Regions from separate parts of the Thermodesulfovibrio obliviosus genome, predicted to be linked through region 1. Evidence: riboswitches for the same ligand, from Rfam matches in the RefSeq annotation. Region 1 holds a riboswitch; the other holds the start of a gene.
What was found. A riboswitch is a leader RNA that binds a small molecule or an ion and turns the genes downstream of it on or off. The one in region 1 is predicted to bind cobalamin.

Region 1 (3,422 bases):
TATAGGCAAATCCTACATCATAGGATTTACTTTTTTCTGGTTTTAAATCTGGATTACCCAAATAATGTATCCCCCATGAAATATAATCAACTGCAAGCTCATCAGGTGCAGGAGCTCTGAATGCAGTGCCAGCATTGGCTTTTATTGATAAACTATCTGTAATTTTGTATAAAATACCCCCTCTTACTGTTAGATGATCAAGATTTTCTTTTCTTGGTTTTAAGCTTAAAATACCTTCTGTTGGAAGTATTTCGTTTTCAAAGTAGTCATAACGGATTCCTACGTTTAGTAAAAGTTTTTTCTTGAACAGACTTAATCTTCCTTCAGTAAATACTCCGCAACTGTCATACTTTGAGTTTGGATTGTAGGGAGCACCGGTATTTCTTGAATTTTTAACTTCTATTCTATCCCACTGTCCGCCGATTATAATTCTGTGGTCATCTATTGAAAACATCTTCTGAATGGTTGCACCCTGAGTGGTTGTCTTTTTTAAAGTAACTTCATTTGGTATCTCCCATGTACCTGCTATAGAGCCTTCATGATATTCATTCCTGTCCTTTGTAAAATAATATCCAGCTTTAAATGTTGACGTTTTATACTCTAAATCAAATCTATTTCTTTCAATGTTGTTGTAATCATCAGGATCTGGTTCGTATATTGGACCAGGAGAGCCAATCTTCCATCCTCTCCAATGCTGAAATCCTAAGGAAATATGGTGTTTATCAAAAAAGCTGTATCCTAAGCGCGCTGATAAAGATTCATCATTGTAACCTGTATTTTCTATTTTTCCATAATTTTTTGCAGAATAATCATCCACTTCAGCACGGCTGGCTGAAATATAAAAATCAAAATTATTTTTTTTGCCATACAATTCAGCTTTTGTTTTCCAGAAATCCCATGAACCTGCTTGACCACCAATTGAACCATGTATACCTTCTTCTTTTCCATGTTTGGTTATTATGTTAATTACACCTCCCATTGCTGAAGAACCATAAAGCACTGATGCAGGTCCTTTAACTATTTCAATTCTATCTATATCATCAACAGGTATGGTTGCAAGATTTACTGTGCCAGCACGATTTCCATTTATAAGAACCAAAACCCTGCTTTTGAGGTCATCAAATAGATCAGTCCTGAATCCTCTTAATCCAATACTACTCGTTAATAAACCTGGATATTTTTGAACATGTCCAATTGCCGCTTCTGCAATCAAGTCACTCGCATTGTCTGCAGTAGAACTTTTAATATCTTCCTGAGTGATAACCTGAACAGAATAAGCAACATCCTTTTTTAGCTCTTCGAATTTTGTTGCTGTTACAACAATTTCTTCAAGTCTGGATTCCTCTGCTAAAACAGATTGACAGAAAAGAAATGAAATAAAAAAGATAAGAAGAAAAATCATTGCAAAACCCTCCCTCGAGGAATTGGAAGCTCAAATAGCCTCCAGCTGGACAGGTCTTCCGGCTCAGGGCTCAGTGCCTACTTGCCCGCCTTCCCAAACCCTTTTCACTACATTGTTTAAAGGGTTCAGTGGCATGAATGGGCTTTCGTTCCCAACACGGCTGCGGGGCAGCGGAGGATTCTCACCTCTCTTCCCTAAGTCCAACCAAAAAAGTATACAAGATTTATCTAAAACTGGTCAAATCTCTTGACATAACGCAATCTTTTTGATATTTTTTAAAAATATGAATTTAACCTATCAGGAAAAAATTAAAAAAGCTTCACAACTTATTAAAAACTCCAACTATACTGTGGCTTTCACTGGAGCAGGAATTTCTACAGAATCTGGAATACCTGATTTCCGTAGTCCTGGTGGATTGTGGCAGAGATTTAGAATTGTCACATATCAGGAATTTATTTATGACAGGCAAGCAAGAGAAGAATTCTGGAGAATGAAAAAAGAACTCATTCATCATCTCACAAATGCAAAACCAAATAATGCACATATTGCCCTTGCAGAGCTTGAAAAAAAGGGATTTATTAAACATGTTATAACACAAAACATTGATGGACTTCATCAAATGGCTGGCAGTAAAAGCGTTATTGAACTTCACGGTAATCAAAGAGGTGCAATCTGTCTTGACTGTGAAAAACTTTATAAAATGGATGAAATATTGAAAATGCTTGAGGAACAGCTTGATTTAAGATGTTACGACTGTGGTGGCATAATAAAGCCAACAGTTGTATTTTTCGGAGAACCAATGCCTGAAAAAGAACTCATTATGGCACAGCAGATCGCCAATCAATGTGACCTCATGCTCGTAATTGGAACATCTCTTCAGGTTGAACCCGCTGCTTCAATCCCGAGAATTGCCCATACAAGAGGTGCAAAGCTCATTTTCATAAATAAGGCAGAAACAGACTGGGATTGGATGGCAGAGATAGTATTTTACGGTAGTGCTAGTCAGGTTTTAAAAGATATAGCAATATAATTTTAAGATAAAATTAATCCAGACTTAAAGAAAAAAGTGCTTGAGGCTATATGTGATGAACATGTGTTGAATAATATGGAGAATAAAAATCAACAACTCTTTAAAATCAATGAGCCGTGCAGGATTCGAACCTGCGACCCGCTGATTAAGAGTCAGCTGCTCTACCAGCTGAGCTAACGGCCCACAAATTTAGAATACAAAAAAATAAGCTAAAAGGTCAACTTTAATTAGTTTATGCTATTATAATAAATTAATGTATTTTGCCTGCGTAAAAACTCCTGTTGGTTTTCTTGAAATTTTATTTGATAATTCATTAGCAGTAACGAAAATATCTTTAACAAATCTTGAAAAAACATGCATCCCAGGAATTGCCTTGAATTTTGTTGAACAACTGAATGCGTATTTTGTAGGAAAACTCTCAGAGTTTAATTATCCTGTAAACATCCAGAATGTATCTGAGTTTGATAGAGCAGTTCTTGATTTAACCCTTAAAATACCATATGCTCATACTGTTACATACAACTGGATTGCTAACAAACTTAATACATCACCAAGAGCTGTTGGACAGGCTTTAAAGCGAAATCCTTTACCGATTGTTATTCCCTGTCATAGAGTAATCAAATCTGACGGAACCACAGGAGGATATAGCCTTGGAATAGAGGCAAAACAGTGGCTCATAAAACATGAAAAGTCTGTGCTTCTAATAAAATCTTATTGAATGTTATAATAAAATTTATGTTTGACAAATATCAGGCATTCGCATGGAATGGAAAAGACAGACAGCTAAAGCCTGTTATAAGGATTCCAAAACAAAACATTAATGAACTTTACGGAATTGAAAAACAGAAACAGTTGATTATTGCAAACACGAAAGCTTTTATTGAAGGCAAAAGAGTAAATAATGTCCTTTTATGGGGTGAAAGAGGAACAGGTAAAACCACGCTAATAAAGAGTTTACTTAATTATTTTAAAGAAACGCCTTTAAAAATG
Region 2 (3,422 bases), 140 kb from region 1:
AATCTGCATCAAACCCAAGGTCATTAGCATTAACCCTTGTATAAAGAGGCATAAGCCAAATACCCTTGCTATAAGCTGGAGCTATATATCCAGCCTCACTAACTCCTGCTGAAGCTAACATAATTGGTTGCCTGTCATAGCCAACAACCATAGTCATAGATGTAGGAGAGTAAGTAAGCAGAGCTGCTGATATAGCTGAAGTTATAATTGGAGCTCCTGCCATCCCTCCTGTAACAGGTGCTAATGCGGTTGTAGTTGGAGCATAACGGAAGACAACAGCAGAATTTTCTCCAAGGCTTTGTGGATCATACCAGGCTACCTGAATATCTGGATTAGGATATCCTCTCTCAAGCCCACCCCATTGACCATTAACTGTTCCGTGGTTTTCAATTAAGTAATAGGGTTCATTAAGTCTTAAATTTCTACTATCAAGTCTTGCAATAAGAGTGGCATTATTAAGGTTAAGTTTCGAATTAGAATCTACATAAATTGGTCTTGTATCAGGATTAACCCCAGGTGCTCCAAAGGTAATAGCAAACTTGTCTTTTAAAATAACATTTGAATTGCTATCAATATAAAGTGTTCTTAAGTTAGGCCCTGGCACATTACTTTCAACCCAGGTATAGCCATAGTTTGAAAGTGTTACATTAGAACCGTAAATGTAGAAAACTGTAGCATTAACATTTGTCATGTCAGCATTTTTAGGTAGGCTAAGGACTACTTTCATGGTTCCGTCATTGATAACTGTTGCATTGTTACTATTTGATACTACAAGTGCGAGTGCGTCAATACTTGGGTTCTGAGAGCTACTATTCACATAAACTTCTATATTGCCATTATTTTTAAAATTACCTATGGACTCTGCAGGAACTCCATATGCCTCTGCATTACCACCTGTTGCATTTGCTGAAATGCTTCCAGTATTGGTAAAACTACCTATGGAGTTTGCAACAACTCCAAATGCATCTGCATAATTACCTGTTGCAATTGCTGAAATGGTTCCATTTTGATTAATGATTAGCTGGTTTATAGCTCTATCCCAGGAGCATATCCCATAAGCCCCGCTCCCACCTGCGGGATTGGTTGCAGTCCCCTTAACATTTGCATTGATTGTTAATTTAATAAGGGGATTTGAACTCCTTTCTACAAATATCCCATAAACACGACCTCCTGAATTATCTGAAACATCTACATCGGTATCCTGGGAGTAATTGTCCGTTGTTGAAGAAACAGAAGCTCCTTTTACCTGAGTCGCCCCCGCAGAGCCTGTTAAGAAAAATAAAAGACAAAAAAGAAAAAACCCCAAAAGACTTCCCACCGTAATAAATTTACCTCTCATATTACACCTCCCGGTAAAATTTTTCTCATTCTAATTTAATAAAAAAAAAGTCAACCTCTGAATTGCCTCATATAAAAATCTGAGATCTTGTCCAGGACAAAAATTTATTAGCTTAAGGCTCTACAAAATGTGGTTTGACAAAATCTCTCTTTTTTTTTTATTTTCAAAATTGCTGGATGTAAGGGAAGAGGGGTGAGAATCCCCCGCTGCCCCGCAGCCGTGTTGGGAACGAAAGCCCATTTAAGCCACTGGAGATAGCTCTGGGAAGGCGGGCAAGTAGGTTAGTTAGCCCAGAGTCGGAAGACCTATCCAGCCTGAAAGCCTTTGGCTTTCAGAATACCTCGTGGGAGGAATTAAATGACCGTTAAAACTACTGTCTTTGGCTATCCCAGGATTGGTCCTCAGAGAGAGCTTAAAAAAGCCTTAGAGCACTACTGGAGTGGAAAAATCTCTCAAAGGGAGCTAATTGAAGAGGCTGAAAAATTAATCATCAATAATGCAAATACCATTGCCCTGCATGGAATTGACATTATTCCATCTAATGAGTTTTCCCTTTATGATTTTATCCTTGATCTTTCCTTCATGTTTAATGTTATTCCCAAAAGATTCAAAAAAATTGAAGACCCTCTGGAAAGATACTTTGCAATAGCAAGAGGTTCAGCAGATGCTCCTGCTTCAGAGATGACAAAGTGGTTTAACACAAACTATCACTACATTGTTCCTGAAATTGAATCTGATACTGAGTTTGAACTCAGGGAAAACAAAGCCTTAAAAGAGTTTGAACTTCTGAAAAATAATCTTAACCTTAAAACAAAACCTGTGATAGTTGGTCCCTTTACCTATCTTTACTGTGCCAAAGTAAAAAATTATACTTATTTCTCTGACAGTATAGTTTCAGTTTACAGAAGACTTCTTAAAGAGCTTGAAGAATCTGATGTTGAGGAAGTCCAGATTGACGAGCCTGCAATGGTTCTTGAATTAGACAATGATGTTCAGACAATCATAAATTGTTACAGAAAAATCACTACCGGGCTCAGTAAAATAAAAGTCTATGTCCAAACTTACTATGAATCTTTATCACAGTATGAAAAAATAGTTTATGAACTACCAGTTCATGGCATTGGATTTGATTTTGTTGAGGGGAAGGAGAATCTTGAGAACATATTAAAATTTGGCTTTCCAGAGGATAAAACATTAATTGCAGGAGTTGTCTCTGGAAGAGATCCATGGAAGACAGACTTTAAAGAAGCATTGAAACTCATTGAGACTCTTACAAAGTTTACGAAACATATAATTCTTTCCAACTCCTGTCCTCTCATGCATCTTCCAGTGACTGTGAAAAATGAAAGTCTGCCTGAAGAAATCCTCCGCCTGTTAAGCTTTGCAAATGAAAGGCTTGAGGAGCTTACAATCCTTAAAACAGCAATAAATGAAGGTAAAGAGCCTCCAGAGCAGAATTTATCCATGAAATTTACTAATCCTGAAGTTCAGAAAAAAATCTCTCAGATTGATGAAAATGCTCTTTGCAGAAAACCCTCTTTCAGTGAACGATATGAAAAACAGATGGAAATTCTCAAACTTCCTCTTTTTCCAACGACCACAATAGGAAGCTTTCCTCAAACCGCTGAGCTGAGAAAAGTAAGGGCAGATTATAAAGCAGGAAGAATCTCTTTTGAGGAGTATGAATCCTTTATCAACAATGAAATCAAAAGGGCAATTGAGATTCAGCACGACATTGGACTTGATGTTTTAGTTCATGGAGAGTTTGAAAGAACAGATATGGTTGAGTTCTTTGCAGAGAAGCTTCAGGGATTTGCCATAACAAAAAATGGATGGGTTCAATCCTATGGCTCAAGATGTGTAAGACCACCAATAATTTATGGCGATGTATGGAGAGAAAAACCCTTGACTCTGAAAGAAACACTTTATGCCCAGTCTCTCACTGAAAAGCCAGTGAAAGGCATTCTTACTGGACCTGTTACAATACTTCAGTGGTCCTATCAGAGAAAGGATATTTCGAAAAAAGAAGTTGCCTATCAGATTGCTCTTGCTCTTAAGGAAGAAGTAATAGAGCTTGAGAAAG

Region 2: linked by a shared signal. The riboswitch ahead of metE (5-methyltetrahydropteroyltriglutamate--homocysteine S-methyltransferase) and the one ahead of V4D31_RS05895 (TonB-dependent receptor) in region 1 are both predicted to bind cobalamin.

What each region holds. Positions count from the first base shown of each region.
Region 1 is NZ_CP144374.1:1,174,169-1,177,590, forward strand. Features, by position in the region: gene V4D31_RS05895 (TonB-dependent receptor) at 1-1,402, opposite strand, end outside; cobalamin riboswitch at 1,433-1,648, opposite strand; gene V4D31_RS05900 (NAD-dependent deacylase) at 1,686-2,432, shown strand; tRNA gene V4D31_RS05905 (tRNA-Lys) at 2,543-2,615, opposite strand; gene V4D31_RS05910 (methylated-DNA--[protein]-cysteine S-methyltransferase) at 2,686-3,150, shown strand; gene V4D31_RS05915 (DUF815 domain-containing protein) at 3,168-3,422, shown strand, end outside.
Region 2 is NZ_CP144374.1:1,318,926-1,322,347, reverse strand. Features, by position in the region: gene V4D31_RS06735 (autotransporter outer membrane beta-barrel domain-containing protein) at 1-1,339, opposite strand, end outside; cobalamin riboswitch at 1,497-1,667, shown strand; gene metE (5-methyltetrahydropteroyltriglutamate--homocysteine S-methyltransferase) at 1,697-3,422, shown strand, end outside.